DNA from 4 places in the Shewanella sp. 8A genome. Region 4 is predicted to be linked to each of the others. Evidence: predicted binding sites of a transcription regulator. Region 4 holds the regulator's gene; each other region holds the start of a gene.
The links. Region 4 encodes sigma-54, which starts transcription at its own class of promoters, with help from an activator protein. Its sites were predicted from a motif close to GTTGGCACGNNNNTNGNNT; they were not measured.
Positions count from the first base shown of each region.

Region 1: M0413_RS01070 (BON domain-containing protein) is a predicted target of sigma-54. The motif match lies at 1,362-1,380, and genes of this name have one in related genera.
Region 2: M0413_RS05375 (YggN family protein) is a predicted target of sigma-54. The motif match lies at 1,133-1,151, and genes of this name have one in related genera.
Region 3: flgF (flagellar basal-body rod protein FlgF) is a predicted target of sigma-54. The motif match lies at 1,637-1,655, and genes of this name have one in related genera.

Region 1 is NZ_JAMDJP010000001.1:242,468-245,620, reverse strand. Features, by position in the region: gene M0413_RS01080 (sigma-54 interaction domain-containing protein) at 1-425, opposite strand, end outside; gene M0413_RS01075 (hypothetical protein) at 679-1,143, shown strand; gene M0413_RS01070 (BON domain-containing protein) at 1,415-1,963, shown strand; gene M0413_RS01065 (DUF3224 domain-containing protein) at 2,106-2,516, opposite strand; gene M0413_RS01060 (hypothetical protein) at 2,640-3,153, opposite strand, start outside.
Region 2 is NZ_JAMDJP010000005.1:78,491-81,643, forward strand. Features, by position in the region: gene M0413_RS05365 (YggL family protein) at 1-115, shown strand, start outside; gene glsB (glutaminase B) at 115-1,029, shown strand; gene M0413_RS05375 (YggN family protein) at 1,208-2,029, shown strand; gene M0413_RS05380 (LysR family transcriptional regulator) at 2,434-3,153, shown strand, end outside.
Region 3 is NZ_JAMDJP010000005.1:190,946-194,098, reverse strand. Features, by position in the region: gene flgH (flagellar basal body L-ring protein FlgH) at 1-45, opposite strand, end outside; gene flgG (flagellar basal-body rod protein FlgG) at 58-846, opposite strand; gene flgF (flagellar basal-body rod protein FlgF) at 857-1,600, opposite strand; gene flgE (flagellar hook protein FlgE) at 1,772-3,133, opposite strand.
Region 4 is NZ_JAMDJP010000021.1:6,036-9,188, reverse strand. Features, by position in the region: gene lptB (LPS export ABC transporter ATP-binding protein) at 1-616, shown strand, start outside; gene M0413_RS15610 (RNA polymerase factor sigma-54) at 723-2,198, shown strand; gene hpf (ribosome hibernation promoting factor) at 2,227-2,514, shown strand; gene ptsN (PTS IIA-like nitrogen regulatory protein PtsN) at 2,517-2,960, shown strand; gene rapZ (RNase adapter RapZ) at 2,957-3,153, shown strand, end outside.

The sequences.
Region 1 (3,153 bases), on a different contig from region 4:
AGCAAACCATATTGGTCTAACTCGCTAGCATAGGGACGAATGCGCGTCGAGGTATTGGCAACCAGATGCTGGGCAAAATCGGCTAAGGTTTCGCACAGCAAGGACATATCGATGGGCTTACGGAAATGGTAGCCCGCGTATTTGGACAAGAGTGTATCGAGGTGAGGATTCGGCAGGCCGTCGGAGAGGAAAATAAACTCCACATCCGCAATGGCGCTGGACTCGAGTAAGGCTAAGTAATCTTCACGGCTAAGACGGGGCAGCTCAATGATCGCCACATCGATACGATTGGCCTCCAGCTGACTAATCCAAGATAAATCATCGCTACTGCGTAGCTTGTTGTAGGTCTGCGCGCCCTCGAGCTTCACTAATGCCTGCTCGGTTTCGACGTCCTGTAGATGATAGAAAAGCGTTGGTCGGATCATCTTGTGCCACTCCCTGTGAATAAGGAATCACTGTATGCCAGCTGTGAAACTTTAACAATCTTAACGGTAAGAGTTGCCGACAATAGTCGGCCTACTGGCGACAATAGATAAATATCATCAGTTAAATCAAACCATTAACTTATCATTAAAAAGTGAACGAAATATGCATAGAAGCTGAATGAAACTGATATTTCCATGAAAATGTGGGCAATCCGTGTCGGCGGAGCTGCCCAAACTACCACAGGAGGTCGTTATGACGTCTAATGTTGCGCAACATCAGACCGAGCTGAGCGCCGATATTAAGCTGGTTAATGAGTTAATCGAGCTGACGCAAACCGGCGTGGATTTTTATACTCGGGCCAATACCACTGTCGATGACTACAGCCTAAAACGCATTTTTATTGCCCAAATCAACACATACCAAGGGATGCTGGCGCGATTTAGGCAACTGCTCGCCCAATCATTACAGTACATAGGCCCGCACTCGGTGCCGCCGTCGCAGACTCGGCCCTATGCCGATGTCGATGCTTTACTTATTAAACAGCAACTCGCCGATGCCCTCACAGTGCTCTGCGAGCTTGAGCGTCAGCGCCTTAACCACCTCAAACAGTTAATTAAAAAAGCCAATCACCCAAGGTTAATCAGCCAATTGGCCGAGGATATTGCTTGGCTACAAATCCATTTGGATACCTTACACCTGCGTAGCCAAGCCCTGTAAGGCAGCAATGCCAGCCAATAACGCGGCCAACTGAGCCGCGTTTTTGTTGCCTGCGATCTGGCGATTCTTAACGCCTATCTTGCTTAAGCCCAATCGCTTTATCACCCTCGGTAATATTTACATTTTGTCGGTAAAAAGCGCCGAGCTTGCTTTTGGATTAAACAGTCGAAACGAGCCGAAAACAAATATAATTATCTTAAAATCAATCAGATAAAAATATTGGCACGATTCACGCTTTAGTCCCTTCGAGATAACAACGGAGGATATCATTATGAAAAACACGACAACTTTAGCCTTAACCACCTTACTTGTCGGTTCTATCAGCTTAAATGTGACCGCCGCACAGGATTGGAAAGACGATGCCAAAGATGCTTGGCTCGATGGCAAGGCCGAAACGACTTTGTTGCTTAATACTAACCTCAACTCCTTTGACATTATGACCGACGTGAAAAACGGCCATGTGACCTTAACCGGTAAAGTGGAAAGCAGTGTCGATAAGGCGCTCGCAGCGGAGCTGATCAAAAGCTTGGATGGGGTAAAAGGGGTTGAAAACAAATTAACCGTGATGAATGAAAACGAGAGCACCAGTGAGGTAGTGAAGACCTTAACCGACTCTAAGGTCGCAACGGTCGTAAAAACCCGCCTGTTGTTCTCGACCGACGTTTCGGGCACCCAAATTAATGTAGACGTTGCCGATGGCGTAGTGACCTTACAGGGTGAAGTGGCCAGCGATGCCGAGCGTCAATTAGCACTGACCATTGCCAAAAATACCGATGATGTGAAAAAGGTCGTCGATAAGATCAAAGTCAAAACCTCATAATGGTCTTAACATTCAGCCCTTGCTAATTCAGCTCTAGATACTCTTGATAACTCAGCTGTTGGTATTAGTCACTCGGGCAAAAACCACAAAACCAGCTTCGGCTGGTTTTGTTTTATCGGCGCGATGTTATGTTAATCATGCCTTAGGCTTCCTGTTCAAGGCAGAAGCTAAATTCATAAAAATGTTGACCGTTTTCAATGCTTATCGCCATCGTACCATATAGCCCTGTGAGTTCACCCGCGCCAGAATGGGGGACGACCTCAAGGTGTAAGCGGTTTTGACCATCGGTCATAATGCCAAAATGTTGCAGCACAAAACTGCCCTGTCTGCCGCACAGTTTACCCACGACTTGTTCAATCGCCACATAACCCGCTGAGCCTTTTACCGCGGTCATGGCACTAAGCATTTCGCCTTGGCTGCGGGCCTCTAGCTCACCATAAAAGGTTTTATCTAAAGTCATTCTGCCCAAGTTCACACCGCCCACACCTGTGGCATAGGCATTCTCGGGATTGAGCTTAACATCAAATTTGCCTGTGACTTTGGTCATTTCCATAACACGCTCCTTGTTTTAATTTTATGCTTTATGCCAAAACCTTCGCTTTCCGGCCGCTAGATGAAATAAATACCTCAGCCGCAGCTGAGGTAAAATTAACTTAGCATAAGCCCCGCTCTAAACCTAATGCAGCGCTTTGATTTCTGATTCACTGACACCGATTTTAAGGGTTTTAATTACAGTTGGCGGTGTTGTCATGGGTTGTTCAGCCGCCCTCTCACGGTAAGTAACAGCTACTTTAAATGGGGATTCAAAGGGATAAACAGGTTCAATATTATCGACCTCAATACGATCGCCAATAAATACACTGCCTAAGTGCTGCACACGATTTTGGCCATAATCTAGGCTAAACAAGCCGAGATACCAGAACACACCTGAACCTTGGTTAGTCACAATAAAAGGCGCCACAAAGGGCATGGTTTGCTGCTGTGGATCATCCTGTAATGGCGCATCACTTTGGGTATCAGGCTCTAAAGCGGGGTCAAAATTAAGCGGAGTAACTCGTAAATAATCTAATAACACTCGGCCTTTAGCCTCGCCATCCTGATAATCCCCAATAGCAAACTCCGTTTGTTTAACGTTAATAAAGTGGGTTAACACTACGGCTTTGTGGCTGTCCGGTAAGCTCACTTCAAAT
Region 2 (3,153 bases), on a different contig from region 4:
CCAAACTATCGGGAAGTGCACCGAGGAAGATATCGCTGCTGTTAAGGCATTCTGGGCGGGTCAAAAAGTGACTCAACTCGAAGTTAGCGAACTGTACGATATCTGGTGGAGTTAATGCCAGAACAGGCGTTATTAGAGGAAGTGGTCGACAAAGTTCGACCCTTGCTCGGCCAAGGAAAGGTTGCTAATTATATTCCTGCGCTAGCCAATGTTGATGCTGGCAAATTGGGCATAGCCGTGACCACTATTGACGGTGAAACCATAGGCGCAGGCGATTACCTTGAGCCATTTTCAATTCAAAGTATTTCTAAAGTTTTCAGCTTAACCTTAGCGCTAACTTTATATGAAGAAACCGAAATTTGGAGCCGCGTCGGCAAAGAACCCTCGGGACACTCCTTCAATTCATTAGTCCAAGTCGAACTCGAGCGGGGTAAACCTCGCAATCCCTTTATTAATGCTGGCGCATTAGTCATCGCTGACTTATTACAGAGCCGTTTAGGGGCACCTAAGCATCGGATGTTGGAATTGGTCAGGGCGCTGAGTCAAAACGATAAAGTTTGTTTCGATAAGCAAGTGGCTGATTCTGAATATCAGCACAGTGCTCGTAATGCGGCCATCGCCTATCTGATGAAATCCTTCGGCAATTTTCAAGGTGATGTCGATACAGTGCTGCGCACTTATTTTCATTACTGCGCCTTAAAAATGAACTGCGCCGATCTATCGCGGGCGATGCTGTATTTAGCTAATCGCGGTAAAACCATAGATGGCACTAAGCTTATTTCGCAAGTGCAGACTCGGCAGTTAAATGCCCTGTTAGCAACCTCGGGCTTGTACGATGGCGCTGGTGAGTTTGCCTATCGTGTCGGTATGCCTGGCAAAAGTGGTGTCGGTGGCGGCATTATTGCGGTGATCCCTAGGGAGCTCTCGGTCTGCGTTTGGTCACCCGAATTAGATAACCAAGGTAACTCCCTCGCGGGGACGGCGATGCTTGAGCATCTCAGCCAGCGTCTCGGACGTTCAATCTTCTGATTTAACTCTTTGATTAGCACTGCTAGGCTAAATATTAGTGAAATTCACTAATCTGCTATCGGTGCTAATTTTTATAACTCCATACTAATCATATTATTACAAAGTTGGCACATCTTCTGCTAATTGTCTTTTAGCATGTTAGCTTAGTCGAATTACTCAGATTAAAGGATGAACCACAATGAAAATAAATACGCTATTAACTGGAGTGGCATTATCGGGTGTTATTTTAGGTGCTTCTGGCTTGCAATCAGCACAAGCGAAAACCGAGCCGCAAATTGATGAGCGCTGTGAGGTTTCCCTTAATTATGATGTGAGAGTCGAACCTAAAAAATTAGTGATGAGTGAGAAGGGCGCCGAGAAGTATCGTATCGAGGTTGACAAGTTATACGTTGAAGGCAAGCAGGTAACTTTAACTGATAAGCAGAAGAAGCTAGTTAGCCAATACGCCGATGAGGTGTCTACTCAGGTACCTGAAGTCATTGAATTAGTCAATGAAGCGGTTGCACTAGCCTCTCAAGCCGTGAGTATGGCGTTAACGCCACTGATGGGCGATGCCGCAGGCGCTAAGTTTGATGAGATGATGGCGGGCGTGCAGAAGCGTGTCGATGCCGTAGCCTACAAGCAGGGCGATAGTTTTTACCTTGGTGCGACCGAAGAGTCGATGCAAAACACTTTTAACGATGAGTTTGAACAGGAAATGGAGCAAATCGTGCAAAACTCCATTGGTACCCTGATGATGAATATCGGTGGCCAAATTCTTGCCGGCGATGGTGAGTCCTTCGATGCTAAGATGGAGGCATTTTCACAAAAAATGGATAAATTAGGCGATGATATTGAGCAGCAAATTGAATCCCAATCCAAGGGGATTGAAGCGAAAGCCGACCGTTTATGTGACCGTTTTGAAAACCTGCTAGTGCTTGAAAATCAACTGCGTAAAGAAGTGCCTGAGTTAGCACCTTATGTGTTGACGCAAAACACTCACCACGAATTGCGTGAGTAGATATCGCAGAAGATATCTAAGGGAGTAAACTGGTTTTTACGCTAGAACGTTTGCCTAGCTGGCAAAATGAATAAAGCAGTTTAAATGATCAATGCCTCAGCACCTTTGTGTTTGGGGCTTTTTATTGGGGAATTGTTACCAAGCACCTTGATATTAATCCCAATGCTTGCGGCTATTTAGTGTGGAATGTTACATTCTTCAGACTAATGTTTGGTATACTCTTAAAATATAATGAAAAGCTGGCAACTCAGTCAGATAAAACACTCTACTTTAGCTGACTTTTTCGGTTTAAATCTCTACAACGAACCCATTTGCTGTGAGATATTAAGGCGTTATGGAATGCTGCATTCCTGCGTTATTCCGAAAGTTTAAATCACTGTCGAAACTGCTTAAGGCGACTTTCCATGTTAGAACTGTTAGAACCTATTGCGATTTTTACTCATGTGGCCAGAGCCGGAAGTTTCAGTGCGGCCGCAAGAAGGCTTGGGATCTCTAAATCTAAGGTTAGTACGCAGGTAGCCGATCTCGAGCATAGACTCGGTGTTCAACTGATCCAGCGTACTACTCGCAGCTTAAGTTTGACTGAAGCTGGGCATTTGTTATATCTGCAAGGTGAAGAGTTACTCCGCGATGCTGAGCAGGCGATTGCTAGCGTGCATAATTTAAACGATGCGACCCGCGGCGTGTTAAAGGTGGGTATTTCTCAGTCCTTTGGCGCTATGCATATCATTCCCGCACTGCCATCCTTTATGGCAAAACACCCTGAGCTCGAACTGCAAGTCAGTTTGCTTGATCATAAGGTGGATGTGGTCAGTGAAGGTTTAGACTTACTGTTAACTATGTCTGAGCAGCTTCCTCTTGGTATGGTGGCGCGACCTTTGATGAAGTGTCAGTTCCTACTCGTTGCCTCACCCGATTATATTGCTAAACATGGCGAACCTTCGCGTCCAGAGCAATTAGTCGACCATAACTGCTTGGTGTATCAAGGTGAGTGGCATGAGCACAGCATGTGGCAGTTTAAAAAGGGCGATGATTACTGTGAGATAGGTGTCTCAGGTAACTTTAGGGTGGATAACGCTCCTGCTTTAAAATCAGCTGCGATCAGTGGCTTAGGGGTTGTATAT
Region 3 (3,153 bases), on a different contig from region 4:
TGCCGCCAGCAAGAGCGTACTAGCCAATAGTAGATATCTAGCCATGATCATGTGCCTCTATAGATTCTGATTCACATAAGCCAGCATCTGATCGACCGCCGAAATCACTTTGGAGTTCATCTCGTAGATCCGCTGACTTTCAATGAGGTTAACTAGCTCTTCGGTCACGTTCACGTTAGAGGTTTCTAACGCACCTTGACGAATCGCTCCCATACCATCAAGTGATGCAGTGCCTTGAATAGGCGTACCACTCGCACCAGTTTCGGTGTATAGGTTTTGTCCCATAGGATCTAAACCCGACGGGTTAATAAAGTCGGTCATACTGAGCTGCCCAACGACCTGGTTTTCCGCCGCACCTGGTGTTTTTACCGAAACTTCCCCTTCAGCAGAGACCGTAATACTGGTTGCATCCTCAGGAATAGTGATCGCAGGTTGCAACACATAACCCGAACCCGGCGTGACAATTTGCCCTGTATCATCTAAGGTAAATTGACCATTACGGGTATAAGCCGTAGTCCCATCGGGGAGCTGCACTTCGAAAAATCCAGGACCTTCAATCATCAAATCGAGCGAGTTATCCGTGGTCAGCATATTGCCTTGGGTAAACATTTTTTGGGTGGCTACCACCTTGGTACCCGCACCAATGTTCAAACCGTTTGGCAACTTAGTGTTAGAGGCGCTGATCCCACCCGCTTGGTTAACAGTTTGATAAAGTAAGTCTTCAAATACCGCGCGGCTTTTTTTATAGCCCACAGTACTGGCGTTAGCGACGTTGTTTGAAATCACCGCAATATCGGTTTGCTGTGCGTCTAAGCCAGTTTTACTAATCCATAACGCTGGATGCATAATTTATCTCCTAACTAATCCGCATTAATGAGGATGAAGCGCGGTCATTTTCTTCCGCGGTTTTCATCATCTTCACTTGCAATTCAAATTGTCGCTGTAGGTCGATTAAGGACACCATCTCATCTACGGGGTTGACGTTACTGCCCTCTACAGCACCACTTTCTACAAATACACTGGGATCGGCAGGCGCCGGATCACCGGATACCAAACGGAACAATCCATCCTCGCCGCGCATCATTTGTGCATTGCCGGGGTTTACTAACTTTAATCTTCCTACCTCTTCGACAACTTCTGTCGTCGCACCTTGAGGACGAACAGAGATAATCCCATCCTGTGAAATAGTGACCTTTTCAATTGGCAGCGGTAACACAATCGGTCCGGCATCACCCATCACGGGATTACCACGGTCGTTATGCAATAAACCTGTTGAGTCAAAACTGAGACTGCCAGAACGGGTATAAGCTTCACTACCATCCTGTGCTTGCACGGCAAACCAACCGTCACCTTTAATGGCAACGTCAAGATCGCGTCCAGTAGATTTAATCGGGCCCGAACGAAAATTGGCGGAGGGGGTTTCAACCATGGCAAAGACCCTTGTCGGCAATCCTTCACCAAAGGCTTGCATCGATCTGGCTTGCGCCATATCCGACTTAAATCCATCGGTATTTGCGTTGGCTAAGTTGTTGGCACGCAACGCCAACTCATTCATATTTTGCTTAGCGCCGCTCATGGAGATATAAAGGAATTTGTCCACAGACTGCTCCGTCAAAGTTTCAACCTGACAATAGCAAAGCAAGCATCATGCCAATAAAATAAGCAGCTAGTTAACTGATAAATTAGGAGATTTTAATAAACGAATGAATGCACAACAGAAAGAGGCTAAGTGTTGCCGCTTGCGGCAACACTTAGCAGAGGCAAGATTAACTTAACGAATTTGCAGAACAGTTTGTTGCAGAGTGTTATTCACTTCCAGCGTACGTGAGTTGGCTTGGAAGTTACGTTGTGCCGAAATCAAATCCACCAGCTCAGTCGTCAAGTCAATGTTAGATTGCTCTAACGCTGAAGAACTGAGACTACCAAACGTACCACTGTTAGGCTCACCAGCCAGCGCAGGACCTGACGATAAACTGGCTTTCCACGAGGTATTACCCACTTGTGTCAACCCTTGTTCGTTTGCAAAGCGAACTAAAGCAACGCGGGCTAATGGCACTGTTGAACCATTGGAGTAACTGGCAGTGATCAAACCATCTTCACCAATTTCGACATTGGTTAAACGCCCTACTGTGGTACCGTCCTGTGACAATTCAGTGGCGGCAAAGGGAGCTGAATATTGGGTTGGTGCATTAAATTTAATAGTCACGGCTTGAGTGCCATCAGCACCAGGGCCTAACACGCCAGCGCCGCCAACCCCTAGCGCTTCGGTGGCGACGACTGCCGGATCACTCCCAGTATACACACCGACAGAATTAAACTTCAGAACCGATCCCTTCCAGCCGCCAGCCGTTTGAGCTGTGCCAGAGGCATCGGGAGTGCCATCACCATTGGTGTCAGTCTGATATGTACCAGCAGGGCCAGAAATATCAACTTGTTTACCATCAATGGCATAGTATGCAACCCAGTTGTTCTCACCATTATATGAGCCATTATTTGGCTTGACGAAATAGGTCGTCATGATATGTGGCTCACCCAGAGAGTCATAAATCGTCATGGATGTCACACTGTTATAGGTTTTGGAGTCTAAAGGATCAAAAGCAGCAGGGTCGAGTGAACCTTCTTTTGCATTTAAATTCATCTGCAAAGTCACGTTTTCAGTTTGAACAGGGCTACCTGCAGTATCAGGAATTTGTACTGGCTTAGCTGTCGTTAAACTGACAGAGGTAGAGTTACCATCTTTGTCTACTGGAAAGGTCTGCAAAAAATTCCCAGCAGAGTCAACCATATAATTATTTTTGTCGACTTTGAAAGCACCTGCCCGAGTAAACTGATGATCCAAGGTACCTATCTCGGACGCAGTTACAAAAAAGCCACCGCCTTTAATCGCTAAATCTAACGAGTTATTCGTCAGTTGCAAACTACCTTGGTGGAATTGCTGCGCCACTTGGCTCGTAGCCACACCGCCACCCACAGCGGTTTTTGAGTTTGAGAAAATTGAATTAGCGTAAACATCCGCAAATTCAGCACGCGATTCTTTAAAGCCAATGGTGTTAGCATTCGCGATATTGTTCGCAGTAGTGTTCAAATCTTTCTGCGCAGCAGAAATGCCACTCAATGCAATGTTAAACGACATAATTCACCTCTACATTTGCT
Region 4 (3,153 bases):
TAACGGTGCGGGTAAAACCACCACCTTTTACATGGTCGTGGGCTTAGTTAAAAGCGATAAAGGCCATATCTTTATCGACGATGATGATTTAACCGCCGATCCTATGCATCTGCGTGCCCGCAAAGGTATTGGTTACCTACCACAGGAAGCGAGTATCTTTCGTAAATTAACCGTACACGACAACATCATGGCGGTACTGCAAACCCGTAAAGAGCTCAATAGTGACCAGCGCGAAGAAGCACTAGAGCAACTGCTAGAAGAGTTCCATATCACCCATATTCGTGACAGCCAAGGCATGTCCTTATCGGGCGGTGAACGTCGCCGCGTCGAAATTGCCCGCGCCTTAGCGGCCAACCCCAAGTTTATTCTGCTTGATGAGCCCTTTGCGGGCGTTGATCCGATCTCCGTTATCGATATCAAGAAAATTATCGAGCAGCTTAAGAGCCGAGGCCTTGGAGTACTTATCACAGACCACAATGTGCGCGAGACCTTAGACGTCTGTGAACATGCTTACATTGTGAGTCACGGTAATCTTATTGCCGAGGGCACACCCGCAGAGATCTTAGACAATCAGCAAGTTAGGGCTGTGTACTTAGGTGAACAATTCAGGCTATAGTTACTAAAACAAAGCTAATAAGCCTTGAATTTGAGAGCGCTAGGCTCCATCCATATGATATCAAGCGACCTAAACTCACAATAATAACCTAGGGATCAGCGGTAACATGAAAGCGTCACTCCAGCTCAAACTGGGTCAACAGTTAACCATGACGCCACAACTTCAGCAGGCCATTCGCCTGCTGCAACTGTCGTCATTGGAACTGCAACAAGAAATCCAGCAAGCCTTAGACTCTAATCCTCTTCTCGAGCTGGAAGAGGAGCAATTTGACGCGCCTAGCGAACGTAAGCAAGATATCGCCGATACCGACTTTAGCGAAACGACTGCCCAGCCACAGGAACAAGATAATTCCACCGTGGACATTGCCGAGTCGCTGACCAAAGAATCTCTGCCCGAAGAGTTACCCATGGATACCACTTGGGATGAAGTATTTACCGCATCGCCAAACTCAGGTTCTGGCGCCAGCCGTGAAGATGACATGCCCTTCCAAGGGGAAACTAGCGAGGGGTTGTACGAACATTTAGAATGGCAAAAAAACCTCACACCCTTCTCTGAAACCGATTTAGCCATTGCCACCGCGATTATTGATGCCATTGACGATCAAGGTTATCTCACTCAAAGCACTGAAGATATCCTCGAAGCCATGGGCAATCCCGAGATTGAACTCGACGAAGTTGAAGCCGTGCTCAAGCGTATTCAACATTTCGACCCCGTTGGTGTCGCGGCAAGGGATTTAAGCGAATGTTTACTGATCCAGCTATCTCATTTTTCGCCTGATACCCCTCACATCGAAAACGCCCGCATGCTGATCAAAGATCATTTAGATCTGATCGCCGCTCGCGACTTTAGGCTGTTAATGCGTAAGACCAAACTGAAAGAGGACGAGTTAAGGGACAGTATTGCGCTGATCCAAACCTTGAATCCTCGCCCCGGTTTACTCATCACCCCTGTCGATGAAGAATATGTGATCCCCGATGTATCGGTGTCGAAGAAAAACGGCCGTTGGGTGGTCGAATTAAACCCTGACTGCATGCCAAAAATCAACGTAAATCAGCAATATGCAGCAATGGCCCGAAGTTCAAAAAATCAAGCTGATAGCCAATTTATTCGTGGCCATCTGCAAGAGGCTAAATGGTTTATCAAAAGCCTTGAAAGCCGCAACGAAACACTGCTCAAGGTAGCAAACTGCATAGTGCAATACCAACAGGGTTTCTTCGAATATGGTGAAGAAGCCATGAAACCTATGGTCCTAAACGATATCGCCGAGGCGGTAGAGATGCATGAGTCCACCATTTCACGGGTGACCACACAAAAATACATGCATACCCCAAAAGGACTTTTTGAACTAAAATATTTCTTCTCAAGCCACGTCGGGACGGATGATGGCGGTGAGTGCTCATCCACAGCAATCAGAGCTTTCATTAAGAAACTGGTTGCAGCGGAAAACCAGAAAAAACCATTAAGCGACAGCAAGATGGCTCAACTTCTGGCAGAACAGGGAATTAACGTTGCGCGCAGAACCATTGCGAAGTACCGAGAAGCGATGCTTATTCCCCCTTCCAATCAGCGTAAAAGTTTATAGCCTATTGTGAGTATCGGAGGACGTTTCTATGCAAATAAACCTAAGTGGACACCATATCGAGATTACTGAATCGTTACGGGCATATGTTGAGGAAAAGTTTTCAAAACTTGAACGTCATTTCGAACAGATCAATAATGTGCACGTTGTGCTCAATGTTGAGAAAATGCAACAGATTGCCGAAGCGAGAATCAACCTCACCGGTGGTGAAGTCTTCGCGACTTCAGAGCATGCAGATATGTATGCTGCCATAGACGTCCTGATTGATAAACTTGATCGTCAGGTTATTAAACACAAAGAGAAGTTAACAAAACACTAGCAATGGAACTTCGTACCATACTGCGGCCGGAGTGCACAACCTGCGCCACTCCGGGCAGTAAGAAAAAGGTACTGGAACTCATCAGCGACTTAGCCGCTGCCCAGTACCCCACCCTCTCATCTCAAGAGATCTTCGAAAGCCTCGTGGCGCGCGAAAAGATGGGTAGCACAGGTATAGGTAACGGTATCGCCATTCCACATGGTCGATTAACCGATATAACACAACCCATAGCGATATTGATAAAATGTGAGGAGCCGATAGCCTTTGATGCTATCGATAAACAACCCGTCGATATTTTATTTGCACTACTCGTGCCTGCCGACCAATGTCAGCAGCACCTAAGTACCTTGTCATGCATGGCTGAAAAGCTCAGTGACAAGCAAATATTAAAACAATTGCGCAAGACGCATGATGAAACGGAACTCTATCAGGTAATCATTGGATGAAACTGGTCATAGTGTCAGGGCGTTCAGGCTCAGGCAAATCGGTCGCACTTAGAGTGCTTGAAGATCTCGGCTACTATTGTGTCGATAATTTGCCTTTGCCTTTGATTGGCAGTTTGCTTGAACAGCTCAAAGGCAGTAACGATCTCGTTGCTATCAGTGTTGACGTGCGCAATTTACCAGAGCAAGACAAAGT